Regions from separate parts of the Paeniglutamicibacter sp. NPDC012692 genome, predicted to be linked through region 1. Evidence: riboswitches for the same ligand, from Rfam matches in the RefSeq annotation. Region 1 holds a riboswitch; each other region holds the start of a gene.

Region 1 (9,885 bases):
CTCGGCGGAGACCGTGGTGTACTGCAGCACCCCTGCCCGGTAGAAGTCGTCCAGGTCGTGCACGGCGTACGCGATGTCGTCGGCGATGTCCATCACCGAGCACTCCAGCGTTTGCTGGTGCTTCGCGATGCCGGGGAACACGGAGAGCACATCGTGCATCTCGGCGGATTCGATGTCGTAGGCCGAGAACTTGTGGGCCCCGGTGTTGCCGACGGAGCCCACGCCGCGGGGCAGCATTTCCGTGGCGTCCGATGGCCGCGAGCGCCATTCGTTGCGGGTCCACGGGTACTTGAGTACCGCCGCGCGCACGGCCTTGGTGAGGTTCAGCCCCCGAGGTGTCGCGTCGCAGCTGTCCAGCGCGGTGAGGATGCGGAAGCTCTGCGCGTTGCCCTCGAAGCCGTCGGGAAGCCCGAGCGTGTGTCGGGCCACCCGATCGAGTTCCTGCTCGCCCAGGTGCCCGAAGGGAGGGTGCCCGAGGTCGTGGGCGGCGGCAGCGGCCTGCACCACCACGGGGTCGCAACCGCCCAACCCGGCAACGATATTCCGGGTGTGCTCGTCCGCGTTGATCAGGCCGATGGCGATGGAGCGCGCCACGGCGGAGACCTTGAGCGAGTGCGTCAGCCGGTTGTGCACCACGGTGCCGGCGCCTGCCTGCGGGATCACCTGGGTGACGGCGGAGAGCCGCGAAAAGTAGGGGGAGAACCTGATGCGCTCGATGTCGATGCGGAACTCGTCTTCGCCGGCGCGCATCTCCTCGATGATCGCGCGGTCGCGTCCGCCGGTCTGGTGGGTTTTCTGCCTGATATCCATGGTGCGAACCAGCCTAGTGGGCACCGGGGGCGAGTTGCGGACAACCCGCGGCACATTCGATGGATGACGCCAATGAGTTGGCTTGACTGCGCCATGGGCTGCGGTTCACACCAGTGCAGAGGCTCAACGGACAGATGCCCGTTCCACTGTCTCAAGAATCCGTGTGGCAATGAGACGTATGGAGGGGTTCACTGCCAGTCGCTGAATCCGAGACGCAACGCATCCAGAACGAACCTGGTGGTGCGATTGTTGGCCGCTCCGTTTCCGCTATCCCTCCGCGAGTGGCTCAGTTGTTGGGAGCGTGGCAGAGTCCACCAACCGGGTGACGAGTTCTGCATATGGGATGCCCGCGGCCGCGAACATTCTTGGTACTTGGGATTCGGCTGTCATTCCGGGCATCGTGTTGACCTCATTGAGGACGGGGCCTTCGTTGGTGAGGAAGAAATCCATGCGCGCTACACCGGCACAACCGAGTGCCTCGAACATTCCCAGTGCCGCCCGCGTGATCGCGTCACGCTCCGCGCTGCCGAGGGCGGCAGGTACGCTAAACCGAGCCGACCCATCGTACTTCGTGGTCGTGTCGAACAAGCCACTGGTGTGGATCTCAAGCGGTGGCGGAGCCCAGCAATTTCCATCGGGCTCGCGTATGACGGCAACGTCGATCTCCCGTCCGTGAACGACGTGCTCGATGATGATCCGGTCATCAAAGCGGGCGGCCGTCCGCAGCGCCTCTCGAAGCTGCTCGGTGTCCCGCGCCAAGCTGACGCCGTAGCTGGACCCCGAGGAAGCTGGTTTCACGACAACGTCTGTCTCGAAGTCGATGTCCTCCATATCGGCTGCGTCGACCAGTCTCCCTCGCGCGGTACGTATCCCGGTGGATTCGGCAACAAGCTTGGTGGCCCATTTGTCCATGCCGAGTGCTCCCGCCCGCAGGCCCGAGCCGACTACAGGTTTCTGGGCGAGTGCACACAACGCTGCCAGCGTCCCGTCCTCGCCCATGGAGCCGTGCAGAGCTGGGAAAACCACATCCGCTTGCTCGAAAAGGAACAATGCACCCATAAGAGAGGTGGCGGCGCTCTTTCCAAGCGGTCTCCGGGCCTGCCTCCATATTCCATCGCGGCCGATGGTGACGTCGGTGACCTCGAATCCGTTCTTGCGCAGTGCCTTGCCGATGGCTTCGGCTGTCGCCAGCGAGACATCGTGTTCGGCACTCTGGCCGCCGCCGATGACCAAGATGTGTTTTGTCATGCAATTGTCCTTTTCACTCGTGATCCGATGTTGGTGACGATGGTGTGGGGAATGGTCCCGGCCCAGCCGCCCCAGTCCTGGATGGTTGGTGTGACCCCGTCCTGCGGGCCGAACACGGTCGCAGTGGTGCCTCGCGGGTAGTAGGTGGCCCCGGTGTTGATAATGATCTGGTCCATCGAGACGCGTCCGACCACCGGGTACCGGTAACCGTGGATCTCCACCGAAGCGTTCGGGGAGATTTCTCGAGGGATTCCGTCGGCGTAGCCCACCGGCAGGGTGCTCAGCCGAGTCGTCCGATCGGTGATGTACGTGCCGCCGTAGCCGACGGCTGTTCCCGACTTGACGGTTGCGTTGTGCACGATGGGCGCGGTCAGGCGGGATGCGCCGGAAAGGTCGGTGGTCCCGCTCGGATCGATGCCGACAAGTCCGGCCCCGAGCCGGATCATTCCGAAATGGGTGGCAGGGTCCGTCAGCGCGCCGGCCGTAGCGGCCAGGTGGGTGAGCGGATCATCGAACCCCGCAGCCGTGACCTTTGCCTTGGCTTCATGCATGAGTGAAACCGCTTCTTCGTTCGCTCTTGGGTCTGCCCGGTCAGCTAACGGCAGGTGCCCCATGAGCCCAACGATGCGTATCTTGCCTCGCCGTTGTCCCTCGACAGCGCGGAGGATTATGGCGTCCCACTCCGAGTGGGGGACGCCTTCTCGAGACATGCCGGTGTCCATGTGCAAGTGAACGCGGACAGCACCAGCGGAAGGCTGTTCGAGAATTGTCTGCAATTCCTCGACCGAGCCGACCGCCAAGTCGATCCCGCCTGCCGCGGCGGCCCCAGCATCGAAACCCGCGGGGTTTAACCATGTAAGAATCGGCACGCTTAGGCCAGCTTCACGCAGGGTCACGGCTTCGCCGAAATCGGTGGTGCCAAGCCACTGCGCTCCGGCGGCGACCGCAGCGTGGGCCACGGTCAGGGCGCCATGTCCGTAACCGTCTGCTTTTACCACCGCCATGATTCGGGAGTCGGACCGGGCTTGCACGATTGCGATGTTCTTCGCGATCGATTCCAGGATCGTCTGCAGCGTGGGTGGTCTGAGACCAATGACCGTGGACTGGGCCCGGCTGGGCATGCCAGTCACCGCTTCATCCTCGGGTCGTAGGTAGGGTCGAAGTACTTGGCGGGGCAACCATTCTTGATCGCCTCGGAACGCAGTTCGAAGTGCCAAGCCTCGTTGTCGTAGATCTGACACAAACCGTACTTCGCACCGTTCTTGGACAACCATGCACTGGCGTCCCAAAGCCCGATGTCGACCGCGTCCCCCGACACATGTGCGGAGGTTTCCGCGGTTGCCACCCACCGTGAGGCCTCCTCCTTGGAACCGTACGTAGTGACCGCTTGCTGGAGCAGATTGTGCTGGAAGTCCGGGGAACGCCAACCGCTGTTGACGTAAAACTTGATTCCCTCCCTGGCTGCGTCCTTGGATGCCCTGCCCAAAGCAGCACGAAGAGCAGGATCGAGGTTGACCACCGCCGGAATGTCAGAGGCAACCGTCGTGCCTTTGGGGACGTCACCGCCCGCCACTCCAAGCCCCCCGGGTCGCTTCCCATGAGGTATCGCGACGCGCGACGTGGGAGATTCGAGGGAGGTCGACAGCGGATGGAAGTCGCGGGCCCCGAGAATCGCTCCCACCATGAATACCAGGAGGATGGTTACCAATGCCAAGACGGCTGTCATGATGATGACGATCGCCGCTGGTTTCCGACGTCTGGGGGTTTGTGTTGGTTCGTTGTACGTCATGTTTCCAGTCAAGACGGAGCGAGGTTGCCAGCATGTATGAGGTTTTCGATACGCCGACGATATGTCTCACCTCGTAGCATGGGGAGCATGCGCGTGTTGATCGTCGAAGACGAGCCCTATATGGCCGAAGGTATCCGCGATGGTCTACGCCTGGAAGCGATCGCGGCAGACATCGCTGGTGATGGCGATACCGCTTTGGAACTGCTGAATGTCAACAGCTACGACATCGCCATTCTTGACCGTGATATCCCCGGGCCATCCGGTGACGAGGTCGCAAGACACATCGTGGCTTCAGGCAGTGGTACGCCGATTCTCATGCTCACCGCCGCCGACCGCATCGATGAAAAGGCCTCCGGGTTCGAACTTGGTGCCGACGACTACCTCACGAAACCATTTGAACTTCAGGAACTCGTGCTCAGGCTCCGTGCCCTCGACCGCCGGCGAGCACACCACCGGCCGCCCGTTCGAGAGATAGCAGGCTTGAGGCTGGACCCCTTCCGCCGCGAGGTATATCGGGAGGGACGCTACGTCGGACTGACCCGGAAGCAATTCGCTGTCCTGGAAGTTCTTGTCGCAGCCGAAGGCGGTGTCGTCAGTGCCGAGGACCTCTTGGAACGGGCCTGGGACGAGAACGCGGACCCGTTCACCAACGCCGTACGCATCACCGTTTCAGCACTGCGTCGGCGCCTTGGCGAACCTTGGATCATCGCCACTGTCCCGGGAGTTGGATACCGCATCGACGCAGAGAACTTCACCGAGGGTGAAAGACACGGACGTGCTTAGGGCACCAGGGATGAGCGTACGCCTCAAGCTCACCCTCAGTTACGTCGGGTTCCTCGTGCTCGCAGTGGCTTTGCTACTCGCTGCTGTGTGGATCTTCCTCCTTCGCTACGTTCCTGAGGGCGCAATCAATAGCAATGGGGGCTTCGTTCCGAACCGCTCCGACCTCCAACGCGCCTTCGGTCCAGCAGCAGCCGCAGTGATGGCCTTCCTACTGGTGTTCGGGGTGATTGGCGGATGGCTCCTCTCCGGACGGATGCTCGCGCCCCTTTCCCGAATCAACGATGCCACTCGAACCGCTGCTAACGGATCGCTATCACACCGAATCCGGTTAGGGGGCCGCAAGGACGAGTTCCGTGAACTCGCCGATTCCTTCGACACGATGCTCGAACGGCTCGAAGCACACGTTGCCGAACAACAGCGATTTGCTGCCAATGCCTCCCACGAACTGCGCACACCGCTGGCAATAACACAGACACTTCTCAACGTGGGACGAAACGACCCGGACCGAAACACCAATGAACTTCTCGAACGTCTCGACACGGTCAACACTCGTGCAATCGACCTCACCGAAGCACTACTTTTGCTCACGCGGGCCGACCAGAGGTCCTTCACGCAAGAACGTGTCGACCTTTCCTTGGTAGTCGAAGAATCAGCCGAAGTCCTCCTCCCGCTTGCAGAAAAGCGTGGAGTCACCATCGACGTTTCCAGCAGCTTCACCCCGACATTCGGTTCATCTGCGCTTCTGCTGCAGATGGTAACGAACCTCCTGCACAATGCGATCGTCCATAACCTCCCGGTGCAGGGGACGGTCTGGGTGAGAACCATGGCCGGCCCCGAATCCGTTGTGCTCATCGTCGAGAACACTGGCGAGCAACTCAGCGAAGCACTGGTCTCCACACTCACCGAAAGATTCCAGCGCGGCACCGAACGCACTCGCACGAGCGACCATGCAGGCGTCGGTCTCGGCTTGGCCATTGTCAAAAGCATCGCCCTCGCACACGACGGATCGCTCTCTATTGCCCCGCGTCGCGCCGGCGGGCTCCACATTGCGATCCACCTGCCGACCGAACCGGACGTCATTGGGCGTAAGAAGAGAGCTGTCAGGTAGGCGTTGCTTCGAGACCGACTTTGTTGAACCGGGATCGAACACGCACCGGTGGTGAAGGACCTCAACGTGCTTACGTCCGAAATTGTGTCTAACGCGGCTGGTTCTCCTCATCGGCCTCTGACCTCCGCGAAAAATCCGGCCATTTGTCGTAGCGATTCACTGCTCTCGGTACCGGAAAACCAGGAATGCCGGCGCACCGGCGAATGTGCTTCGAGGAGCACGCGGCTCCGGTCCGGAGTATGCCGGACCAGTGGCCTGACCGGACCCGTGGTTCATCCCGCGGGACGGCACCAACCTTCGGTCGCGGGATGCGGTAGCTGCTAACAGGCCCATGACCCGCACCCGGAAGGCTTGATGCTTTGCCGGCTAGTAGAGTTTGTTCGCCCCGCCGTCGGCCATGAGGGTTTGGCCCGTCATGTAGCGCGAATCATCCGAGACAAGGAACGCCACGATGGGTGCGACATCCTCTTCCGGATCCCCGAAGCGCCCCAGCGGGACCTTCGCGAGGGAGTCCTGGTACATCTGCGGGAATGCCTCGCTCCAGGCCTTGACCCCGTCGGTCAGCGCCATGGGGGAGACGACATTGACGCGGATGTTGTCCTTGGCCCATTCATTCGCCGTCACGCGGGAAAGTCCCCGGATGGCTTCCTTGGCGGAGGCATAGGCCGCCTGGGTCATCTGGCCGACCATCGCCGAACCCGAGCCGAAGTTCACGACCGAGCCGCCGTTGACCGCCAGCAGCGGGTAGGCCGCGGCCATGAATTGGCGGGTGGCGCGGAAGCCGGTGTTGAAGGAAAGTTCCCACTCATCCTCGGTCAGGTCGTTGAACATGGCCTGGCGCGATGCATGGGCGTTGTTCACCAGCGCGTCCAACCCGCCGTAAGTTTCGCTCGCCAGTTCCACGGCGGCGGCTGCCACGGCCTTGTCACTGACATCGCCCAGCAGGAACTGCACGTCACCGCCGAGGTCACCCTTGAGCGTGGTGCCGGCCTCGCCGTTGACGTCTACGGCGACGACCTTGGCGCCGCGGGCCACCAACACCCGGGAAATGGCGCCCCCGATGCCCGAGGCTCCGCCGGTGACGATGACTACCTTGTTGGCAAGCTGCATTCCCATTCCCCTTTTCGCGTTTACATGGCTGGTCGTTCCACCGCGGCGGACCGCCGGGCTGCAGGATCACGCTGGTTCGCGCGTTGGCGGAGCCTGCACCTTGGCGGATCCGACAAGATTGTGTCGTGACGACAGTATCTCATGGGGCGACCCGGGCACAACGGCTTCAGTGAATGGATGACCCGGGTTGTGGCGTCGGCGCCCCGAGCAGCCTCGTCACAGAGGCTTCACATTGGGCCCCAAAAGTAACGCACGGGCGGCAAGCCACCGGAAATCCGGGGAAGTAGGCCCCGACTCGTACTTAACAATCGGCCGGACAATGTTGGCAAGAATGACAAAAAATCGTCATGTGAAGTGTTTTTGCCCCACGTGACGCGGTGCGCGACCGGCACCTTGCACCGCCCTTGAAGCGTGGAACATGATGAATGCATCAACCATCAAGAGCGGCTGAGAGATCTGGCTCGTTGACGCCGCAGCAACCATCAATCGATGGATTCCCCCTGTGCGGGGACTCCGTTGTTGAGGGTGCTAAGGCCAGAAGCGATGGAGCCGCTTCAAAACCTGCTCACCATCGCCGCAGTCATCCGCACGGATTGCTGGGGCTTTTGTGGCGTACCTTGGGGCCTCCCTCGTTTAGACGAGGAGTCACACATGAGCATTACACCGTCCGCGGCCCCGCCGTCACTGTCCTATGAGCTGTACCCGCCGGTGAACCGCGACGCGACCGAGGGCGTTTTCAACAGCATCGAGGCGCTTCAGGCCACAAACCCCGACTACGTGTCGGTCACCTACTCGGGGACCCACGCACGCCGCCGGGCCTCGCTGGAACTGATCGAGCACCTCATCCAGAACACCAGGCTGCGCCCGCTGGCGCACCTGACCTGCGTGGGGGAGAGCCGCCAATCCCTCGAGAACCTGATCCGCCACTTCATCTCGCTCGGGGTCCGCGGGGTGCTGGCGCTTCGCGGCGACCTGCCCACAGACCCGGACGGCTGGCGCGGGGAATTCCCCTTCGCCCGCTACCTGATCGAACTCATCCGCGAGGTCGAAACCGAGCACTCGGCGGCGCTGGCCGGCGGGCGGCTGGGGGTCGGCGTGGCCGCCTACCCGATCCGGCACCCCGAATCCCCGTCGTTCGAGCACGACGTGGAGGTCTTGCTGGCCAAGGAGCGCTCGGGGGCGAACTACGCGATCACCCAGGTGTACTTCCGGCCAGAGGAATACACCAACCTGGTTGACTCGGCTCGCCGCGCAGGAGTGTCCATCCCGATCATTCCGGGGGTCATCCCGCTGAATTCGCTCAAGCGGCTCAACCGGCTGGCGTCGATGACAGGGGTCGAACCGGATCCGATCCTGGCGCACGCGCTGGAATCGGCGAGCACCGACGCCGAACGCCACTACATCGGGGTCAGCGCTGCCGTCACCCTGGCACGGCGTGCCTTCGATGACGGGGCGCCCGGCGTCCACCTCTACACCTTCAACGACCACCGCGGCTCGCTCGACGTCATCGAACGGCTCGAGCTGCCCCGCACCCGGGCCCAGGTCGTCAACTCCTGGGCCGCCCGCGCCGCCGTCTAGGCGCCCGGTCCTTCAACGCTTTTCCAACACTTACAACACTTTCAACACCCAAGGAGAAACACCATGACGAAGCCAACCTTCCCGGCAGCATCCATCCTCGGCTACCCGCGCATCGGCCCGAACCGCGAGCTCAAGAAGGCCCTCGAGGCCCACTGGGCCAACCGCACCGACGAGGCCACCCTGCACGCCGCGGCCCGCGAACTGCAGCAGGCCAACCTTGCCAAGCTCACCGAACTCGGCCTGGGTGCCACGGACGCCTCGCTGCCCGGCGACTTCGCCTACTACGACCAGGTCCTCGACGCCACCGTGGCGCTGTCCGCCCTGCCGACCCGCTTCGCCGACCTGGCCGCCGCCGACGGCACGGTCAACACCGCGGCCTCGTTCGTGCTGGCCCGCGGCGACGAATCCCGCGCCCCGCTGGAAATGACCAAGTGGTTCGACACCAACTACCACTACCTGGTTCCGGAGATCGGCGAGAACACCCCGATCGCGGCCAATGCCAAGCCGCTGGTCGAATCCTTCAAGGCCCACGCGGCCAACGGAAGCACCATCCGCCCGACCCTCGTCGGCCCCATCACCTACCTGCTGCTGGCCAAGGCCGAGGACGGCGCCGCGGAGGGTTTCGACCCGCTGACCCGCATCGACGAGGTCGTCGCAGCCTACGCACAGATCCTGACCGAGCTCGCAGCCGCGGGCGCCCCGTGGGTCCAGATCGATGAGCCGGCACTTGTCACCGACCGCGGCGCCGAACTGGCCGTTCCCGGCGCCCTGGCCGAGTCCGTCTACGCCAAGCTCGCCGCCGCCACCGAGCGCCCGGCCCTGTTTGTCACCTTCGGCTACGGAACCGCCGGTGACGTGGCCCGCCCGGGTGCGACCCAGGGCCTGCTGGCCCGCGCCGGCGTCGAGGCAGTGCACGCCGACCTGGTCCGCGGTCTGGCCCCGAAGGCTGAATTCCTCGGCGACCTCGCCGGCGCCACCCTGGTTGCGGGCGTCGTCAACTCGCGCAACATCTGGCGCAACAACCTCGCCGAATCGCTGGTCATCCTGAAGACCCTGCGCACCGAGGTCGAGAAGTCCAACGGCACCATCGCCGTGGGCACCGCGACCTCCCTGCAGCACGTCCCGCACGACGTCGCCCTGGAAAACAACCTGCCGGCCCACCTGCCGGAATGGCTGGCCTTCGCCAACCAGAAGGTCGCCGAGGTCATCACCCTGGCCAAGGGCCTGGCGCAGGGCGAATCGGCGATCGCCGCCGAGCTTTCCGCCGCGGAGACCGCCATCAACCACCGCGCGGCGTTCGCCGGAACCACCGTGGCCGCCGTCCGCGACCGCCTAGCCGCGCTCACCGACGCCGACTTCTCCCGCTCCGCCGCCGACGTGCGTGAGGCCGCGCAGGAAGCCGCACTGAACCTGCCGGTGCTGCCGACCACCACCATCGGCTCCTTCCCGCAGACCGGCG
Region 2 (9,885 bases), on a different contig from region 1:
AACAATTTCAACATTTTGCAAATATTCCGAACCCGACCGAACGCGCGGCCATCGACTTTGACAGGTTCGTTTTTATGCCATGTACTATTGCATAGCGGTGTACTGCGTCACAGTCTCGGCGCGGGATGTGCCACACCCAAAAACGCCGGGAACACGGCAAATATCACCCCTCTGGGCACCGAGACCGGCGGCGCGAGCACCATCTCCCGCGGCTTGGGCGCCAGGTTTCTGGCGGCTGCCCCTCACGCCAACCCGACACGCATGAGAACGGATCCGAACAACATGACGACAGCATCCATCCAGATCAGCAGCATCGATTACCACACCGGTGGTGAGCCGTTCCGGATTGTCACCGATGGCTACGGTGAGCTAGATGGCCAGACTGTCGCGGAACGCCGCGTGTCGGCACAGAACAGCCCCGCCGTCGAGAAGATCCGCCAGCTCCTGGTCCAGGAACCCCGCGGCCACACGGACATGTACGGCTGCTTCATCACCGAGCCCGACGACTCAAGCGCAGACTTCGGTGCCGTTTTCTGGCACAAGGACGGATACTCGACCGCGTGCGGACACGGCACGATGGCCTTGGGCGTCTGGGCCGTGGAAGAGGGAATCGTTGAATCCGATCCCAACGGAACAACCGTCGTCGTGATCGACGTCCCGTCGGGCCGCGTTGCCGCACACGTCGAATCCCGCGAGGGCATCGTTCGCGGCGTCACGTTTGAGAACGTTCCGTCCTACGTCGTGGGGCAGGACCTCAAGGTCGACGTCGACGGCAAGAAGTTCACTGTCGATCTGGCCTACGGCGGTGCAATCTACGCATGCCTCGACGTTGCCCAGCTGGACCTGGACATCACCAAGGAGAACTACTCCGAGCTGCGCGCCATCGGCCGCGCCGTGAAATGGGCGTGCAACGACCTGCCCGAGGCCCAGCACTCCGACCCACGCCAGAGCGGTATCTACGGAACCATCCTGTTCCAGAAGCTCGAGGACCTGCCGACTGGACCGAACCAGATCAACATGACGGTCTTCGCCGACGGCGAGGTCGACCGCTCCCCCTGCGGTTCGGGCACCTCGGCGCGCCTGGCCTGCCTGGCCGCCACGGGCGAGATCACCGAGAATTCGCTGAAGCACGACTCGATCGTGGGCTCGACCTTCATCGGCACCGTTCGTCCCCACGACGTGTCCGGCTCACAGTTCCCTGCCGTCATCCCGATCGTCACCGGCATGGCGTACCGCACCGGACGCCACCAGTTCGACCTCAACCCGGATGACGAGCTGGGAACCGGCTTCACCCTGTTCTAAATCCCGTCAGCGTTGAGCCGGTTTTCGCCGGCTGGCCGCAGGCTTTCAGGGAGCCTGCGGCCCGCCAGCTTCCGCCTTGGCTCGGGCGGCCAGGCAAGCTTCCACGAAATGGAGAGTACCCGTTGATCGACCTTGGGCTGGATGTGTTATCCCGGCAGTTCGACGTTCTGACTTCCGGAGCGGGAACAGCTGCCGGCGAATCGATGCCCGCGAGGCCACTCCCCCACTCGGAGATCGAGTTCATTACCGTCCGGAAAAGCCTTGCCACTGCGTACGCGGACATTCAATACCGGGCACGCCGCTCGCTCGAGGCTTTCGACCGCGGACTCGATGCACCCGATACCGAGGGGATGGAGCGGGCTCGACGCGACGCCCTGGAACGTGGCGTTCATTACCGGGTGGTTTACGATCCCGCGGCATTCAAGCGGGAGTCGCGAGCTACGCAGGATCCGGGATCCGTCCTTCACGAATCCAGCGCGCGCGTCTCATCGATCGTTCCCACTCGCCTGGTCATCCGCGATGGGGAAGAATCGCTGGTTTTCAGCAGCTCAAACCACCCGAGCGGGGTCTTGGGGGTTCGGATCCACGACCCGTGGTTCGCCGCGTTCCTCAACGACACGTTTGAAACCATCTGGAGATCGGCGACGCACCCGGCCAACGACCGCATGGCAACCTCGCCGCGGCTGAGCGGTGAAGAACAAGAGATACTGCGCTTGCTGGCAACCGGCCTCACCGACGATTCAATCGCCCGCGCGCTCGGCGTCAGTTTGCGGACGATCCAGCGCAAGGTGCAAGCCATCCAGAGAAGCTTCGGGGCAACAAGCCGCTTTCAACTGGGAGCCATGAGCGCGGCGTAGGCTGGCTGAAAAGCAGCACACCCCATCAGTTCGAGAGGCACCACATGCCAGCCAAGACAATCGTCATCACCGGCGCCAGCGATGGAATCGGTGCGTCCTCCGCCCGACAGCTCAAGGACCTTGGCCATCAGGTGGTTGTGGTCGGCAGAAACCCCGAGAAGACAAAGGCCATCGCAGCGGAGCTGGGGGCGGAATTCCATCTCACCGACTTCTCCGACCTGGCCCAGGTGCGCAGACTGGCCGCCGAACTCCTGGCCGCCTATCCGCGCATCGACGTCCTCGCAAACAATGCCGGCGGGATTTTCTCGCCCATCCGGGAGACCACCGTCGATGGTTTTGAACTCACTTTCCAGGTCAACTACCTGGCACCGTTCCTGCTGACGCAGCTGCTGCTTGACCGGCTACTCGACTCGCAGGCCACCGTCGTGAACACCTCAAGCCTTGCGAACCGCCTGTATGGAAGGGTTGATCTGGACGACCTCAATGCGGAGAGGCTCTACAGCCCCAACCGGGCCTACGGGAACGCCAAGCTGCAACAGATCCTGTTCACCCGCGAATTGCAGAAACGCTACGGCTCCCGAGGGCTCTCCGCCGCGGCATTCCACCCGGGCATAGTCGCCACAAGCTTTTCCAGCTCGCCGGGTTCCTCCATGGAAGGGGTCTACGGCAACAAGATTCTCTCCAAGTTCCTTGCCTCACCCAGGAAAGGCGCAGACACCCTGGTCTGGCTGGCCAATGGGACCGCCCGCGTCGACTGGCCAGCGGGCGAGTACTTCACGCGCCGAAAGGTTTCTCGGACCAACCCGCAGGCCAGGCGTCCCGGGCTGAGCAGTTCCTTGTGGGCACGCACGGAGGCCCTGCTCAAGGACAGCTGAGTGGAAACGCAAGACTGGTGGGTGGCGAAACAACCCTGGGTCCGCCACCCACCAGAAGCCGATTTGTCGGAGCTAGGCTCCGGCGTTTGGCGATCCCGCGATGTTGACCATCCAGTCGATGCCGAACTTGTCACTCAGCATTCCAAACCAGTCGCCCCACGGAGCCTGTGCCAGCGGCTGGCCGATGGTGGCGCCTTCCGAAAGCTTGTCCCAGTAGCCCTGCAGCTCGTCCTTGTCCTCGCCGCTGAGCGTGATCGAGATGGCGGTGCCACCTTTCCACTCCATTGATTCCGGGGTGTCCGCAGCCATGATGTTCAGGCCGTTCAATCCGCGCAGGTGCCCGTGCATGATCTTTGCGTCATCCGCAGGATTGTCGGTCTTGGCGAAGTCGAAGTCCGCGAAGGGGCGCAGGTCCAGTTCACCGCCGAAAACCGACTGGTAGAACTCCAACGCCGGGCGGGCTTCCCCGCGGAAGCTGATGTAGGGATTAAGGATTGTGGCCATGCTGTTCTCCTGACTTGTCGAGGTCTAGCAAGTTGCCATTCTGCCCTGCGACAAGGACAAAACGGAAGAGCCCTGCACCGTGTTTGCCCCGAATTCACCACCGTGCGCCCGGTCACACCACGGGATAATTAGTTGACAAGATGCAACCAATAATTTTATAGTTGACTCAAATCAACCATTCGCGGCTCTTTTGAGGACCCCTCTGTGTCAACCACCCAAACGCTTCATCCCGGCGAACCGGCAAAAATGTCGCACCGCCAGGTCATGCAGTCCCTGACCGGCCTGCTGATGGGCATGTTCGTGTCCATCCTCGCCGGCACCGTCGTCGCGAGCTCGCTCCCGATCATCGTTTCCGACCTCGGCGGCAGCCAGACCTCCTACACCTGGGTGGTCACCGCGACCCTACTCGCGACCACCATTTCCACCCCGATCTGGGGCAAGCTTGCCGACCTCGTCGACCGCAAGCTCCTCCTGCAGCTGTCCCTCGCGATCTTCGTGATCGCCTCGGCCATCGCCGGCTTCTCGCAGGACACCAACATGCTCATCACGATGCGCGTGCTCCAAGGCCTGGGCGGCGGCGGCATGGCCGCGCTAAGCCAGGTGGTCATGGCCGACATCATCTCGCCGCGCGAGCGCGGCAAGTACATGGGTCTCTTCGGCGCCATCATGGCCGTGGGCACCGTCGCCGGGCCGCTGATCGGCGGCTTCATCACGGACAGCATCAACTGGCGCTGGAACTTCTTCGTCGCCCTGCCGATCGCTGTCGTCGCCATCTGGCTGATCCAGCGCACGCTGCACCTGCCGGAGCTTGCCAAGCGCAAGGTCAAGATCGACTACTTCGGCATCATCCTGCTTTCCGCAGGCGTCTCGCTGTTGCTGATCTGGGTTTCGATGGCCGGCACCAACTTCGAGTGGGCCTCCCCCACCACCGCATGGATGGTCGGCGGCGCGGTCCTCGCCCTGATCGCCTTCGTGGTCGTTGAAATCCGCGCTTCCGAGCCGCTGATCAACCTCGGCCTGTTCAAGAACGCCACGTTCACGCTGGCCGTCATCGCCTCCCTCTCGGTGGGCGTGACGATGTTCGGCACCTCGGTGTTCCTTTCGCAGTACATGATCATGGCCCGCGGCGCCACGGCGACCAGCGCCGGGTTGATGACCCTGCCGATGATGGCCGGCGTCCTGATCGTCTCCACCATTGCCGGTGCCATGATCTCCCGATTCGGCAAGTGGAAGGCCTTCGTGGTCGCGGGTTCCGTCATGCAGACCATCGGCCTGTTCGCCCTGGGAACCATCCACTACGACACTAACTTCCTGCTGCTTTCCGCCTACATGTTCCTGCTTGGCTCCGGCGTCGGCATGGTCATGCAGAACATGGTGCTGGTTGTGCAGAACGCGGTTCCTCAGAAGGAACTCGGTGTGGCCAGCTCGGCCGTGACGTTCTTCCGCTCGCTGGGCGGCACCATTGGCGTTGCAGCCCTCGGCTCCATCCTGGCCCTCCGGATCCCCGAAATGCTCGCCGAGCGCAAGGAAGAGATGGGTGCGGCCCTGGCACACCTGGGAGCCGCAGGCAATGACGTCGGCCAGGCCTTGGCTTCGGGCACCATGCCCGCCATGAACCAGCTTCCCGAGTCGATCCGCCAGATCATCGAGTCCGTCTACGGAGACGCCGTGGCGCATGTCTTCGCCATCGCCGCACCACTGGGCTTCCTGACCATCCTCGCCGTGGCCTTCCTGCCGAACCTGCCGTTGAGCCGGATGACGCGCACCGAACGCAGCAAGGTCGAAGAGGCATCCGCAACGGCAGACACCGAGGCCGGGGAACTGCCCTCAGCCGCCGGCACCGGGGCGGTTGTCGCTAACACCACGGATTCCACCCTCGATGCGGACAAACTCGAATCGGCACCCGGGCGCTGACATGGATGCCCAACTGTCTTGCTTCTCCCACGAGGCTCCCTCCCAAGTGCCGCTGGGCGAAGATCCGGTTCTCGGAACCTTGATCCAGGAGGTCGAGAAGGAATTCTCGACCATGGTCATCAGGGCCCGCATGGCGATCCGCAAACGGGCGCAGTCCATCCATCCGGAACTGCAGCCCCTGGGCTACAAGGTCCTGTCGATCCTGGTGCGGGAACATGCCCAGCATCAGGTCGTCCTGGCCGAGGAGCTTGAGGTGGACAAGGCAACCATGAGCCGGACCATCAAACAGCTGGAGTGCCAGGGGCTGGTCGACAGAGTTTCCGATCCGGCCGATGGCCGGGCCATGCTCGTGAGCATCACCGAGTCCGCGCGGGCAGGTTTCGCCGCCTCGGGTTCACGATCGAGGTCGATGCTTCGCGAACGGCTCTCCACCTGGGAACCGGTCGAAATCAAGCGTTTCTCCGAGTTGCTCGCAAGGCTCAACGTCAGCGACGTGTTGAGGCACGAAGGGTAGCTCGGATTGGCTTGCCGAAGGCCCCGCACCGTCCCGTAACAGGGAAGGCGCGGGGCCTTCGCCGTTCTCCGGCTTTCCGCCCGGTGACCTCGGGGAAACGCACTAATATGGACTCCATGGAACCCCCTAGCTCCGAGCGAACCCCCGACGTCGACAAGCCCGCCGATCCGCAGGTGCTGGAACCATTGATGCAAGAGGTCGAAAAGCAATTTTCGATCATGGCTGTCAAGGCCCGCACCGCGATTCGCAAGCGTGCACTGGAAATCCACCCGGATCTGCAGCCGCTGGGCTACAGGGTGCTTTCGATTTTGGTGAGGCAGCAGGCGCAGCAACAAATTGTCCTGGCATCGGAACTGCACGTGGACAAGGCCACCATGAGCCGAACCATCAAGCAGCTGCAGGGCCAGGGCCTGGTGACCAGGGAGCCCGACCCGAGCGATGGGCGCGCCATGCTGGTCAGCATCACGGATGTGGCCCGGGAATCCTGGATCGCCTCCGGGGCACGGGCCAGAATCCTGATGCGTGAGCGGCTGTCGAATTGGGAACCGGATGAGATTCGGCGTTTTGCGGACTTGCTGGCACGGCTCAACGACTCGGAATCGGACCACAGCGAGGGCTAGTCTCCGCCGAGACTTGATCGAAGCCGCTGTAGGGGCCCAAGCGGTCGAGCTTTCATGCCCTACGCGGCACCGGTGGCACTTGTGATCATTTCGTTGCGCCAAACGGCGGTGCTTTTCGCCATTTCATGGCCAAACGCCGGTACGCTCAAAATCTAAGGATGTCCCTTAGACATCATTCACTTGCATCAACATCTTTTTTCGCGGAGGAAAAATGACTCAGCCGGCCGACAACCAGCCACAGTTCAACGGTTCAGCCCCGTACCAGGGTGCACCCACCTACATCCAGAACAGCCCCGAGCAGCTGCGCGGCGCCCAGCTTGCACAGACCTCGATGATCCTGGGCATTCTGTCCCTCTTCGTCGTCGGAATCATTCTTGGCCCGATCGCCATCTCCAAGGCCAAGAAGGCAGAAGAGCTCCACACCGCGGCAACCGTCGGCAAGGTGACCGGTTGGATCGGAACGATCTTCGGCATCCTGGGCCTCCTCTGGGCCGCGTTCTTCGTGGTCATGCTCTTCGTCGGCGCTTCCCAGCAGTAGACCCGTCGCGAAACCATGAAGATGGCGGCCCGCCAAGATTTCAAATCTTGAAGGGCCGCCATTTTTGTGTCCTTTCCGGTCTTCATGCGCCACGTGGAACCAATCTGGTTTTCAACGAATCGGAATATTCCGATTGCGGTATTCGGGAATGCCTCAAGGCTTTTTTGAGGATCCAGGGCCCGCACTCGTGGCTCACAGGCAAGCCTCAAGCCCAGCTGAGGTGAGATTGTGGGCCCTCAACATGGCAGCGTGCGCTTTTGCCGCGTGACTCCGTTAGTCTCGATTCAACCGGATGTTCTGCCGCATGGCTTCCGGCAACCGGAGCAATCGCAATGGAGGAAACATGACGCAGTACCCGGAACAAGACCGAGGCCAACAGCTAGCCCAGACCTCCATGATCCTGGGCATCCTTTCCCTTTTCGTTCCCCTTGTCGGCATCGCCCTGGGCATCATTGCCATCAACAAGGCAAAAGAGGCCGAGCAGCTGAACACCGACGCGACGGTCGGCAAGGTGACGGGCTGGGTCGGCACCATCCTGTGGATCCTGTCAGTGATTCCTCTGTTGCTACTCATCCCCTTCCTGTTGCTCAGCCCGTTCTTTTTCTCGACCGGCCACTAACTTGCCTCTCGGCGAAAGCGGCGATTCACCCGGCATGCCCCGGGCGAACCGCTGTTCTTGACTGGCGCAGGATCGTCCACGCTTCATGACGCTGCGTGAAGCATTTGCTTGTCACCCTCGCAGTATCCCCGGCACACTTGTCAACAGAATCACGAGTTCCAACCATTCACGACCCTGGTCGGTTGGACGGCAACCCCCTTCGTCATAGCGGGGTGCTCCAGGTGAAGATTCGACGCCGTCCAACCGGATCGGCGTAAGTATGGCGTCGTGATTGGCACGCGCCACCACGGAAGGATCGATCTCCCATGTCTGAGACCCTGCTCGAAAACACCCCCGACATCCTGCGCGCCGAGAAGCTCAGCACGGCCGGAAACGCCTGGGGCGAGCGCATCGCGGCAAACACCGCCAACGCCTCGCTAACGTTCAAGACGAACGGGACCGCCGTCGGCTCGGTTGCCACCGAAGTCACCGCCGGCAAGCACAGCTTCCTGGTCGACGAACCCGTCGGACTGGCCGGGGACGACGCCGCGGCAAGCCCCGTCGAGTACGCGCTCGGAGCATTGATCTCCTGCCAGGTGGTCGTCTACCGCCTGTACGCGCACCAGTTGGGGCTCAAGATCGATTCGCTGGACATCGACGCGGAGGCCGACCTCGACGTGCGCGGGCTCTTCGGAATCGACGAGGCGGTTCGCCCGGGCTTCGGCGGCGTCCGGCTCAAGGTGAAGCTGTCCGGTCCCGAGACCCGAGAACGCTACGAGGAGCTGCAGGCTGCCGTTGACGCGCACTGCCCTGTCTTCGACATCATCGCGAACCCCACGCCGGTCACGGTTGAACTGATCACCGCCGACTAACCGCTTGCAGCAATCGATCGAGGGGGCCATCCGCCAATCCGGCGGGTGGCCCCCTCGTCGCGTGTGGGCGGCCGATGCCGGGTGCATTCGGCCGAGCGACCCTATATCACACCCGCTTCGGATGGACTCCGACCCAGGGCCACCGCCAAGGCCTCCCGGGGGTGGCCCGATTCCAGTTTTGTGACGAACGCCCGTCATAATAGTCAGTGTCGTTTCGTTGAATCGGAGCAATCAGACGGTACCAACGAGCGACATTTCCGGGCCTAGCAGGCCCAGATCAACGACTGTGGCATGGTCTTGATCCAGATAGACCACCGCCGGGAAGCTAGCAATGCATCAGCAACACTGTGCCTCGGGGCGAACAAGAGCAAGGTTATCCATTCGACCATCTGTGGCTCACGCCTTCGGATTCGCAACCTTGAGTCACGCTCTGTATAGTCCACCACCCCGATTTTCCCCGGAAAAAACCGCACAAATACAGGGAAGTGCTGCGTGTGAGAAACCAAACACACCTCGGGCAACGGCCCCAACACACGGCGCCCCTGTGAGCAAAGTCGCGTCAGTTGCCCTCGGTGGTGTTGCATGACACCCATGAGCAGAATTTCCGTGGCAGTTGAAAACGAATCACCGGTTCAGCGTGGAACCGTGATCGAGACCGGGGGCAACCCCGACACCGGGAAACCGGACAACGAACTCAAGCGCGGGCTAAGCAGCCGCCACCTCCAGATGATCGCCATCGGCGGCGCCATCGGCACCGGCCTGTTCGTCGCCTCCGGAGGCACGATCTCGCAGGCCGGACCCGGCGGCGCACTCGTTGCCTATGCGTTGGTCGGCCTGATGGTCTTCCTGCTGATGCAGTCGCTCGGCGAGATGTCGGCGAAGATCCCCGTGGCAGGTTCATTCCAGACCTACGCAACCCGGTTCGTCTCCCCGTCCTTCGGATTCGCGATCGGCTGGAACTACTGGTTCAACTGGGCCATCACCGTGGCCGCCGAACTCGTGGCCGCCGGCATCATCATGGACTTCTGGTTCCCCGGAGTCCCCGGGTGGATCTGGGCCGGGTCGTTCCTGGTGCTGCTCACGGGAGTCAACGCGCTCTCGGCCAAGGCCTTCGGCGAAAGCGAGTTCTGGCTTTCCCTGATCAAGGTCGTGGCGGTCATCCTGTTCCTGGTTGCCGGCGTCCTGATGATCGTCGGCATTCTCGGGGACAGCTCCCCGGGGCTCAGCAACTGGCAGAACCGCGAGGACGTGTTCCACGGCGGCTGGGTATCGATCATTTCCGTCTTCATGA
Region 3 (9,885 bases), on a different contig from region 1:
TCCAACGCAACCTTTGGTTCGGGATGCTCTATGTGGTCATGGTGTCTCTCATCGGCCTCGCACTCGGAAGCCTGTTACGCAATTCGGCAGGCGCCATCGTAGTGCTCGCAGCCATCTTCTTTGTTCTGTCGGGAGTGGTCTCAGGGTTTGGCACCATGGTTGAATGGCTGGCCGATGCCATGCGCTTCCTGCCCGACCACGCGGCAAGCGCGCTCATGATGGGACCGGGCGGCGAAAACATGCTCGAAACCTGGCAGTCCGGCCTGGTGGTCGCTGCCTGGATCGCCATCCCGCTGGCGGCCGCCGCGCTGGTGCTTCAGCGCCGCGATATCTAGTTTCGGGGCAAGCACTGGATAGGCTCGGAGCATGAGTGAAAATCCGTTGAAGGAGGCCTTCGGAACCCCGGAGGTCTCCTTCGACGAGCTTTCGGCCCAACGCGTGGGGCGCCTGCGTTCCCTGATGCGCCGCAAGCCGCGCTGGGTAGACGCGGTGGTGGTGCTGCTGTACTTCCTGCTGTCCCTGCCGAGCATCATCGAGTCGGCGCTGGCAGCCCGCTGGCCGACCGTGGCGCTGCTGGTCGTGACCGGGTTCGTCCTGTACTTCAGGCGCCGCTGGCCCATGGCCATCCTGATTCTGGTGGCGGCGACCGACAGCACCGCAACGCTCCTGGATTCCTCCTACTTCGGCAGCAGCACCGGCCTGTGGATCGCGCTCTACACTGCCTCCACGCAATACGCCGCCCGGCGCATGTTTGTCCTCACCATCCTGATCAGCGCCCTGCAGTGCCTGATCTTCGTGGTGATCGGTGTTCCCGGCATGTTCACCGATTCACCCGAGGACCAGCAGGCGCTGGCCGAGGTCGGCGGCCGCGCGGTCCTGACGATCCTCGGCGTGGCGTTCCTTGCCGGATCCAACATCTTCTTCGTGGCCGCCGGCTCCGCGGTCCGGAACCACAGGTTGCACGAGGCCGAACTGGCGAACTGGGCAGCCCGCGTGCAAACCCTCGCCCAGGTGCGCGAGCGCAACAGGATCGCCCGCGAGATGCACGACGTGGTGGCCCATTCGCTCTCCGTGATGATCGCCCTGTCCGACGGCGCCTCAGTGGTGCTCAAGCGCGACCCACAACGGGCCGGCGAGGTGCTTGCCGAGCTCTCCGCCACCGGCAGGCACGCGCTGGCGGACATGCGGCGGGTCATCGGCGTGCTGCGCACCGGAGACGGCGCCCCGCTGGAACCCCAGCCGGCCGTGGACTCCATGGAAAAGATGCTCGAGGGGTTCACCGTGGCCGGCCTGCCGCTGCGCTTCACCCAGTCCGGCCCGCCGTTGCCCAAGGACGCGACCTTCCAACTGACCGTCTACCGGATCATCCAGGAATCCCTCACCAACGTGCTGCGCTACGGCCGCAACGTCACCCGGGTCGGCGTGCTGGTCGAACGCGCGGGCGACGAGGTGTCCATCAAGGTCAGCGACGACGGAACCCATCAGGGAGGCCGGCGCGAGGGCGTCGGCTCCGCCCAGGGCATCCGCGGCATGGGCGAACGCGCTGCCCTCTTCGACGGCACGCTGACCGCCGGCCCCTCCCTGGGGGGCGGCTGGAGCGTCGTCGCCACCCTGAAAATCCCGCATCCGGCAGGCGGCTCGCCTGCGGCCGCCGCCGCCACCGTCCCGACCACCGAGACCAGGACCGAACCATGAATCCAGAAGAAACAGCCCCCAAGCCCCGGATCGGCGTGCTGCTGGTCGACGACCAGCCGTTGCTGCGCATGGGGTTCCGGCTCATCCTCGAGGGCGAGGACGACCTCGATGTCCTCGGCGAGGCCTCCGACGGGGCCGAGGGCGTGAAGATGGCGCTGGAGCTGAAGCCCGACGTGGTGCTGATGGACGTGCGCATGCCCAACATGGACGGCATCGAGGCGACCAAGCGCATCGCCGACCAGCTGTGCGGCACCAAGGTCATCATCCTGACCACGTTCGACCTGGACGAGTACGCGTTCGCCGGGCTGCAGGCCGGCGCCTCCGCGTTCCTGCTCAAGGACGTCGCCCCGGAGGAGCTGGTCAACGCCGTGCGCCTGGTGGCAAGCGGCGACGCGGTCGTCGCACCACGGGTCACCGCCAGGCTGCTGGAAACCTACGTGCGCAATGCATCCCCGGCCCGCGGGGCGGCCCCCGCCCCGGAACGCGACCCGCTGCTCGAGGACCTGACCCCGCGCGAGCTCGAGGTGCTCGGGGCCATGTCCGAGGGGCTCTCCAACGCCGAGATCGCGCACCGCTTCTTCCTCTCGGAGGCAACCGTCAAGACCCACGTGCGCAGGATCCTGACCAAGCTGCACCTGCGCGACCGCGTCCAGGCCGTCGTCTACGCCTACGAGACGGGCCTGGTCATCCCCAGCCAGGGACTGGACTACTAGGGCGGCAATGAACAGCGAATTGTTGCGCAGCCCGTGGCTGCTGCTTTCCGTGGTGCTGCTGGTGGCCGGCGCCTTCCTGCTCTCGGTGTTCGGCTGGCCGATCGCCGGGTGGGCTAGCATCGTTCTTGGAGTGTTTTCACTGGTGACAGCGGTTCTCCGCACCCGCATCTAGCGGCCGGCCGCTGTTCCCGGCGGCTCCGTGGATCTTGAAACCAGCGGCCCTTCGGGGCCCAACGACACAAACCCAACTACACAAGGGAACGCCCCCATGCCCAGTGCAGCAGCACTCGACCACGTCAACGACCTCGCTTCCTTCGTGGCGGCCTCGCCCTCCAGCTTCCACGCGGCGGCCGAAGCGGCCCGGCGCCTGGAAGCTGCAGGCTTCACCGGACTCGATGAGCGCGCGGCCTGGGACCTGGGCGCCGGCAGGTACTTCGTGGTCCGCGACGGGGCGATCATCGCCTGGGTGCAGCCCGAATCGGCGACCGCGACCACCGGCTTCCACATCCTGGGCTCGCACACCGACTCGCCCTCCTTCAAGCTGAAGCCCAAGCCGACCACCGGCGCTTACGGCTGGCTGCAGGCCGGCGTGGAGGTCTACGGCGGCCCGCTGCTGAACTCCTGGCTGGACCGCGAGCTGCTGCTCGCCGGGCGCCTGGCCATGTCCGACGGAACCACGGTGCTGGCCCGCACGGCACCGATGCTGCGCTTCCCGCAGCTCGCCATCCACCTGGACCGCGCCGTCAACGACGGCCTGGCACTGGACAAGCAGACCCACATGAACCCGGTCTGGGGCATCGGCAACCCGGACGAGGCCGACGTGCTCGCGGTACTGGCCGAGTCCGCGGGCGTCGACCCGGCGCAGGTCGGCGGCTACGACGTGGTCATCGCCGACGCGCAGCGCGGCGAGGTCTTCGGCGGCTCCAGCGAGTTCTTCGCCAGCGGGCGGCTGGACAACCTGTCCTCGGTGCACGCCTCTCTGGTGGCGATGATCGAGCACGCGGCAACCGGCGGCGGCGACCACATCGCCCTCCTGGCCGCCTTCGACCACGAGGAAATCGGCTCCGAGTCCCGCTCGGGCGCCTGCGGACCGTTCCTGCAGGACGTGCTCGAGCGCATCGGCCACGCCCTGGGCGCCAACACGGAGGACCGCAACCGCGCGTACGCGGATTCCTTCTGCCTCTCGGCCGACGCCGGGCACTCGGTGCACCCCAACTACGCCGGCCGCCACGACCCGGCCAACCGCCCGCTGCTGGGGCAGGGTCCGCTGCTGAAGATCAACGCCAACCAGCGCTACGCCACCGACGCCGTGGGTGCCGCGCTCTTCGCAACGCTCTGCAAGCAGTCCGGGGTCCCGTACCAGGAGTTCGTCTCCAACAACCAGATGCCGTGCGGCTCCACCATCGGCCCGCTGACGGCCACCCGACTGGGCATCCGCACCGTTGACGTGGGGATCCCGCTGCTTTCCATGCACTCGGCCCGCGAGCTGTGCGGCGTCGAGGACCCGTTGCGCCTGGCCAAGGTCGCCGCCGGCTTCTTCGCCGCCTAAGGAGGCTCGCCCCGGCGTCGGAACGCGCCCGCCGGAGGCTCCCGATGCCGGGGCTTAACCCGTTGTTCATCGAAGCGTGCTTTGCTCGCGAACATGACCGCCGAACCGAAGCTTCCGCGCAGTGTCCTGCCAGAGGTCCAGTCGCTGCGCGCCGTGGCGGTGCTGCTGGTGCTGGCCTACCACCTCGCGCCGCAGCTGGTGCCCGGAGGTTTCATCGGGGTGGACGTGTTCTTCGCGATCTCCGGGTTCCTGATCACCGGGCACCTGTTGCGCGAGGTGCGCAGGACCGGCCGGATCGACCTGCCGGGGTTCTGGGCCGCGCGGGTGCGCAGGATCCTGCCCGCCGCCGTCGTGGTGATCATCGCGGTGCTGGGCGCCACTCTGGCCTTCCTGCCGCCCACGCAGTGGAAAACCGTGGGAATCGCGGCCCTGGCCGCCGCCTTTTCGGTGGAAAACTGGGTGCTGGCCGCCGACTCCGTGGACTACCTCGCGGCCGATTCCGCGCCCACGGCGCTGAACCACTTCTGGTCCCTCGGGGTCGAGGAACAGTTCTACCTGGCCTGGCCGCTGCTGGTGTTGCTGGCCGTGTGGCTGGGCAGGTTGCGGTGGCCGGCGCGGTCGGACCCGCGCATTGCGCTCCTGCTGGTCTTCGGCGCGGTCGTCGTCGGCTCGCTTGCCTACTCGATGGTGCTGGTGGGTTCCGGGAACCCCGCGGCGTACTTCGTCACCCCGGCCCGCGTCTGGGAGCTCGCCGCCGGCGGCCTGCTGGCACTGCTGCTCGCACCGCGCGAACCCGGCCTTGAACGGCGCGCCTGGCACCGGTTCCGGGCCACCGGCGCCCGCACCGCGCTGGCCTGGGCCGGTTTTGCCGCCATCGCCGCGGCGGCCTTCGGCTTTGGTGCGGCCACGCCCTTCCCCGGCCTGTCCGCGGCGCTGCCGGTGGCCGGAACCCTTGCGGTGATCCTGGCGGGGGAGACCCGCGGCGTTTTGGCCCCGCAAAAGATCCTTGAACTTTCCCCGGTGCAATGGGTGGGCAACGTATCCTATTCGCTGTACCTGTGGCACTGGCCGGTGCTCATCTTCTTCCTGAACTTCTCCGGCAGCGAGCCGGACCCGGCCCAGGGAACCGGGTTGCTGGTGCTGTCGTTGCTGCTCGCCGGGGCCAGCCACCGGTGGATCGAAACGCCGGTGCGCACCCTGGCCCCGCTGGCTTCCTCGAAGTGGCGGACCCTGGGCGCCGGTGCGGTCGTGGTCGCCCTGGTCACGGCGATGTCGTTCGCCCCCGGGACCCTGGCCCAACGCGACACCGCCGAGCAGGAGGGCGCGGCCGCCACCCTGCTTGCCGCTCCGCCGCCCGAGCTCGGTGCCGCCTCGATCCCGGACGGCGCGCCGCCCTACCTGCCGGGCAAGAAACAGATCATCCCGGTCCCCGCCGACGCCGAGCGCGACAGGCCGCACCTGGGCGAGTGCGTCCAGAAACCGGATTCGCCGGTCACCCGCGAATGCACCATGGGAGCGGCGGACGGCACCCTGACCATAGCGCTGGTGGGAGACTCGCACGCCACGCACTGGTACCGGGCGGTGGAGGCCACCGCCAAGGAACACGGCTGGACGCTGCTGACCTACCTGAAGAACTCCTGCCCGTTCACCGCCACCGAGCGCATCGCGGAGAAAAACGGCCGCATTTCGTGCCACCAGGCCAACGAGGACACCTTGAAGCGGATCATCTCCCGCGGCGACGTCGACGCCGTGGTGACCAGCCACTGGGCCGGGGCCGTCCTGGATAAGGGCGCCGCCGAGGGCTTCGCCGACTACTGGGGCAAGCTCGAGGACGCGGGCATCAAGGTCTATCCGATCATCGACACCCCGCGCCCCGGGACGAGGGTCTTTGCGCGGGACTGCGTGGTGCAACACCCGGATGACCTGGAATCCTGCGGGGCCCCGGCGACCAGCGCGTTCGAGGCCAACGACTTCACGCTCGCCGCGGCCAAGCGCGAGCCCCGGGTCGGTGTGCTGGATTTCTCCGACCAGTTCTGTGTCGGAGGATTCTGTCCGGCCGTGATCGGCAACGTGCTGGTGTACCGGGACAAACACCACATCTCCGACACCTACATGCGCACCCTTGCCCCGGTCTTCGGCGCCCGACTTGAGGCGAAGCTGCGTGCCGACGGGCTGGACGACCGTGCGCGGTGACCCCCGTGACGCACTGCACGCGGGTTCGTCGGGCCAGTGGGCGATTTTCCGCTAGACTGGATAAGGCTGTTTCTGTCGTGCCTGGCAATCGGGCATCGACGACAGCAAATGCAAAGAACCTCCTGTTGCGGAAATGCCGTGACCGTTTAGCCCAAAGGAGGTGGGTTCACATGCGTGCTTATGAATTGATGGTGCTGATCGACCCCGAGGTCGACGAGCGAACCGTTGAACCGACCCTCGGTAAGTTCCTGGACGTTGTACGTAACGATGGTGGAACCATCGAGAACGTTGACATCTGGGGCCGTCGCCGCCTGGCCTACGACATTCAGAAGAAGAATGAGGCCATTTACGCGGTAGTTAACTTCACCGCCACCCCCGCTACTTCCGCGGAACTTGATCGCCAGTTGAGCCTCAATGAGACCATCATGCGCACCAAGATCACCCGCCCGGAAGAGGCAAAGGTCGTTGCAGAGTAATTCTGCTTCTCGATCTTCGTAGAACAACACCTTTAGGAGGCTCCAATGGCAGGCGAGACCGTCATTACGGTAATCGGTAATTTGACCGGTGACCCAGAACTACGTTTCACCCCGTCAGGGTCGGCAGTCGCGAACTTCACGATCGCTTCGACCCCGCGAACCTTCGATCGCCAGTCCAATGAGTGGAAGGACGGCGACACGCTGTTCCTCCGCGCATCGGTGTGGCGTGAGGCTGCCGAAAACGTCGCTGAGACGTTGACCAAGGGCACTCGTGTCATTGCTCAGGGCCGCCTCAAGTCGCGTTCTTACGAAACCAAGGAAGGCGAAAAGCGCAACGTCACCGAGCTCGAGGTCGATGAAATCGGCCCGTCGCTGCGTTACGCTTCCGCAAAGGTCACCCGCACCCAGCGCTCCGGCAATGGTGGCAACGGTGGCTTCGGCGGACAGAATGCCGGCGGCAACGCCGGCGGATTCGGCGGCGGCAATGCCGGCGGCCAGGGTGGTTTCGGTGGCGGCAACGCCGGCGGAAACAGCGGTGGCGGCTGGAATGCACCGGCAGCCGATCCATGGGGCGCTCCTGCCGGAGGAAACAACGGCGGATGGGGCAACCCGGGTTCTGACGAACCGCCTTTCTAAACAAAATTATTCACCATCCCGCAGAAAATTCTGCGGGCTCCACCTGATAAAGGAGCTCCACGATGGCTAAGGCTGAACTCCGTAAGCCCAAACCAAAGTCCAACCCCTTGAAGGCCGCTGACATCACTGTCATCGACTACAAGGACGTAGCATTGCTGCGCAAGTTCATTTCGGATCGCGGAAAGATCCGTGCCCGTCGCGTTACCGGCGTTTCCGTTCAGGAACAGCGCAAGATCGCACAGGCCATCAAGAACGCGCGTGAAGTAGCCTTGCTGCCTTACTCCGGCGCTGGCCGCGGCTAAGGAAGGTATACAAACATGGCAAAGCTCATTCTGACCCACGAAGTTACCGGCCTCGGTGCCGCAGGCGACATCGTTGAGGTGAAGAACGGTTACGCACGTAACTACCTTCTCCCGCGTTCGTTCGCCATCACCTGGACCCCGGGCGGTGAGAAGCAGGTTGAGTCGATCAAGGCCGCCCGTGCTGCTCGCGCCGTTGCGTCCTTGGAAGAAGCACAGGCACTCGCCGCCGCTATCTCCGCCAAGCCGGTCAAGCTGACCGTCAAGGCCGGCGCTACCGGTCGCCTCTTCGGCACCGTCAAGACCGACGACATCGCCAAGGCTGTTGCAGCCGCCGGCGTTGGCGCGATCGACAAGCGCAACATCGAGATCAACGATCACATCAAGTCGACGGGTAACTACTCGGCTACCGTGCGTCTGCACACCGATGTATCCGCGACCATCTCGCTGGTAGTCGTAGCCGCAAAGAAGTAATTCTCTGCGGATTCATCGTCCCCCGGGACGATAGCGATGAGGACCTCACCTTCGGGTGGGGTCCTCATCGCTTTAACGGGTCGTGTGGACGTGACCCATGGGGGATTGGGCATCGTCCGGGGGGTGCGGCCGCACAGTATCGACAACTGGCGGCCAAAAGCGAGTGTTGTTCGCAGAATCTTCGATTCTTACTCTTCGTGAACCAATGTGTCGAAACAATCTTTGACTGAAGCTAAACTTTTCTCCTAACGTTAGTCATGAATCAAGAGTGTCAACGCAAAAGCCCTGGCTTGTTGACCGGCAACCCTCTCACGGTAGTGGGGTGCTCCAGGTGACGATTCGGCCCGCGGAACCCCGGGGGCAAGTACCGCACACCTTTGATGGCCTGTTGCGCTTTGGCGCACACCCGAATCAAGGTGGGCACCAAGCCGAAGGACCGAGCCATGACTCTTGCGACAGACCTAACCCCCGACACCTTGCGCAACGTTTTCGCCCAGCATCCCTCGGGTGTTGCCGCACTGTGCGCCATCGTCGACGGCGAGCCGCAAGGAATCGTCGCTTCGTCTTTCACCGTCGGCGTTTCGATGGATCCGCCGCTGGTGATGTTCGCGGTCCAGAACACGTCGCGTACGTGGCCCCTCGTTCGATCCAATGCCCGCATCGGGGTATCCGTGCTCAGCGAAAAGAACGAGGGCGTTTGCCGCCAGATCGCTTCCAAGACCGGGGACCGCTTCGCGGGGCTCCGCCTGGATTCCACCGACGAGGGCGCCCTGCTGCTCCACGATGCAAGCTTGTGGCTCGACTGCTCTGTTGAGCAGGAGATTCCGGCGGGCGACCACCACGTCGTCCTGCTGCGCGTGCACGGCCACCAAACGAGCAATGAAACAAATTCCCCGCTGGTCTTCCACGGATCCGCATTCCGCCGCCTGGAAACCGAACAGCTCGTCTCCTAGGCGCTATCCCGGAGGCACGCGAGCCTGCTTGGCCATGATCCACCACGAGAGCCGGATCATGGCCCGGCAGGTTCTGTCTTTTGCGGGGTGGGCCGCGAGGCAGGTGCCGTCCGTTCGCCTAGGAGGGGTCGTGGACGACTTCCATCATGTGGCGGTACCCGTGCCGCGCCAATTCCGTGAGTACGCCAAAGTCGACGTCAGCAAGCTTGTTGACATACAGGCATGCGGCACCTCGCTTGTGCTTGCCTAGCTTGGCCAGGAGCTCTTCGGATTCCGGCGCGACGGTCAGACCGTAGAGGGCCAGATTCGTCGATCGGGGCGAGAACCCGATCGCGCCGGCGTCCCCTTCCCTGCCTGAATCGTATTTGTAGTGGTAAGTTCCGAAGCCGATGATCGTCGGTCCCCACATGGTCGCAGGCTGCCCGGAGACTTCCTCCATCATTTCCAGCAACACCTGCGCGTCCGCGCGCCGAGTGGGGTGGGCAACGGAGGCGATGAACTCATGTGGATCAACGCGGGTGGGGGCGGTTTTGTTGGCGGCCATGCGAGCCAGTATTGCAGTGCCGTAGGCGCTCATCAACCTCGTTAATCCCCAGAATCCCCAGAGCCCTGTGGATAGCTGTGGATAGTTTGTGGGTAACCGCGGAATGCGTTGGGGATTAACCCCGGAATCTCGGGGTTTTTATGTGTATAACCAAGATTTTCGCCCCGAGAATCTGTGGATAACTACTTTCTGTCCACAGGTGTGTAAATGCATAGCGCCTAGTCAGACGGCTTTTGTTGATAAAAATCGCCGGTAATCCACAATGTTCTCCCCAGACTGTGCACACAACACGCCGCAAGGTGCACAGGTTATGCACAGCCCCTGTGGATAACGATGTTGGGTTTGAGTCAAAT

What was found. Region 1 has a riboswitch for S-adenosylmethionine ahead of ACFY5D_RS15195 (methylenetetrahydrofolate reductase). Riboswitches for the same ligand answer to the same signal wherever they lie in the genome.
Region 2: it holds a riboswitch for S-adenosylmethionine, as region 1 does, so the genes downstream of both, ACFY5D_RS08740 (OsmC family protein) here and ACFY5D_RS15195 (methylenetetrahydrofolate reductase) in region 1, are expected to answer to the same signal.
Region 3: it holds a riboswitch for S-adenosylmethionine, as region 1 does, so the genes downstream of both, ACFY5D_RS11330 (flavin reductase family protein) here and ACFY5D_RS15195 (methylenetetrahydrofolate reductase) in region 1, are expected to answer to the same signal.

Annotation. Positions count from the first base shown of each region.
Region 1 is NZ_JBIBDE010000004.1:165,271-175,155, forward strand. It holds gene ACFY5D_RS15160 (deoxyguanosinetriphosphate triphosphohydrolase family protein) at 1-810, opposite strand, end outside; gene ACFY5D_RS15165 (D-alanine--D-alanine ligase) at 1,078-2,058, opposite strand; gene alr (alanine racemase) at 2,055-3,179, opposite strand; gene ACFY5D_RS15175 (M15 family metallopeptidase) at 3,185-3,847, opposite strand; gene ACFY5D_RS15180 (response regulator transcription factor) at 3,935-4,630, shown strand; gene ACFY5D_RS15185 (sensor histidine kinase) at 4,641-5,738, shown strand; gene ACFY5D_RS15190 (SDR family NAD(P)-dependent oxidoreductase) at 6,105-6,848, opposite strand; SAM riboswitch class I at 7,280-7,398, shown strand; gene ACFY5D_RS15195 (methylenetetrahydrofolate reductase) at 7,500-8,426, shown strand; gene metE (5-methyltetrahydropteroyltriglutamate--homocysteine S-methyltransferase) at 8,490-9,885, shown strand, end outside.
Region 2 is NZ_JBIBDE010000002.1:117,215-127,099, forward strand. It holds gene ACFY5D_RS08695 (proline racemase family protein) at 283-1,302, shown strand; gene ACFY5D_RS08700 (LuxR C-terminal-related transcriptional regulator) at 1,425-2,159, shown strand; gene ACFY5D_RS08705 (SDR family NAD(P)-dependent oxidoreductase) at 2,204-3,034, shown strand; gene ACFY5D_RS08710 (VOC family protein) at 3,107-3,538, opposite strand; gene ACFY5D_RS08715 (MDR family MFS transporter) at 3,785-5,452, shown strand; gene ACFY5D_RS08720 (MarR family winged helix-turn-helix transcriptional regulator) at 5,454-5,966, shown strand; gene ACFY5D_RS08725 (MarR family winged helix-turn-helix transcriptional regulator) at 6,083-6,586, shown strand; gene ACFY5D_RS08730 (hypothetical protein) at 6,798-7,124, shown strand; gene ACFY5D_RS08735 (DUF4190 domain-containing protein) at 7,468-7,743, shown strand; SAM riboswitch class IV at 7,891-8,009, shown strand; gene ACFY5D_RS08740 (OsmC family protein) at 8,049-8,594, shown strand; gene ACFY5D_RS08745 (amino acid permease) at 9,186-9,885, shown strand, end outside.
Region 3 is NZ_JBIBDE010000002.1:695,605-705,489, reverse strand. It holds gene ACFY5D_RS11380 (ABC transporter permease) at 1-335, shown strand, start outside; gene ACFY5D_RS11375 (sensor histidine kinase) at 367-1,695, shown strand; gene ACFY5D_RS11370 (response regulator) at 1,692-2,408, shown strand; gene ACFY5D_RS11365 (hypothetical protein) at 2,416-2,580, shown strand; gene ACFY5D_RS11360 (M18 family aminopeptidase) at 2,677-3,957, shown strand; gene ACFY5D_RS11355 (acyltransferase family protein) at 4,051-6,150, shown strand; gene rpsF (30S ribosomal protein S6) at 6,321-6,626, shown strand; gene ACFY5D_RS11345 (single-stranded DNA-binding protein) at 6,672-7,262, shown strand; gene rpsR (30S ribosomal protein S18) at 7,325-7,564, shown strand; gene rplI (50S ribosomal protein L9) at 7,580-8,035, shown strand; SAM riboswitch class IV at 8,296-8,408, shown strand; gene ACFY5D_RS11330 (flavin reductase family protein) at 8,479-8,988, shown strand; gene ACFY5D_RS11325 (DUF1801 domain-containing protein) at 9,107-9,532, opposite strand.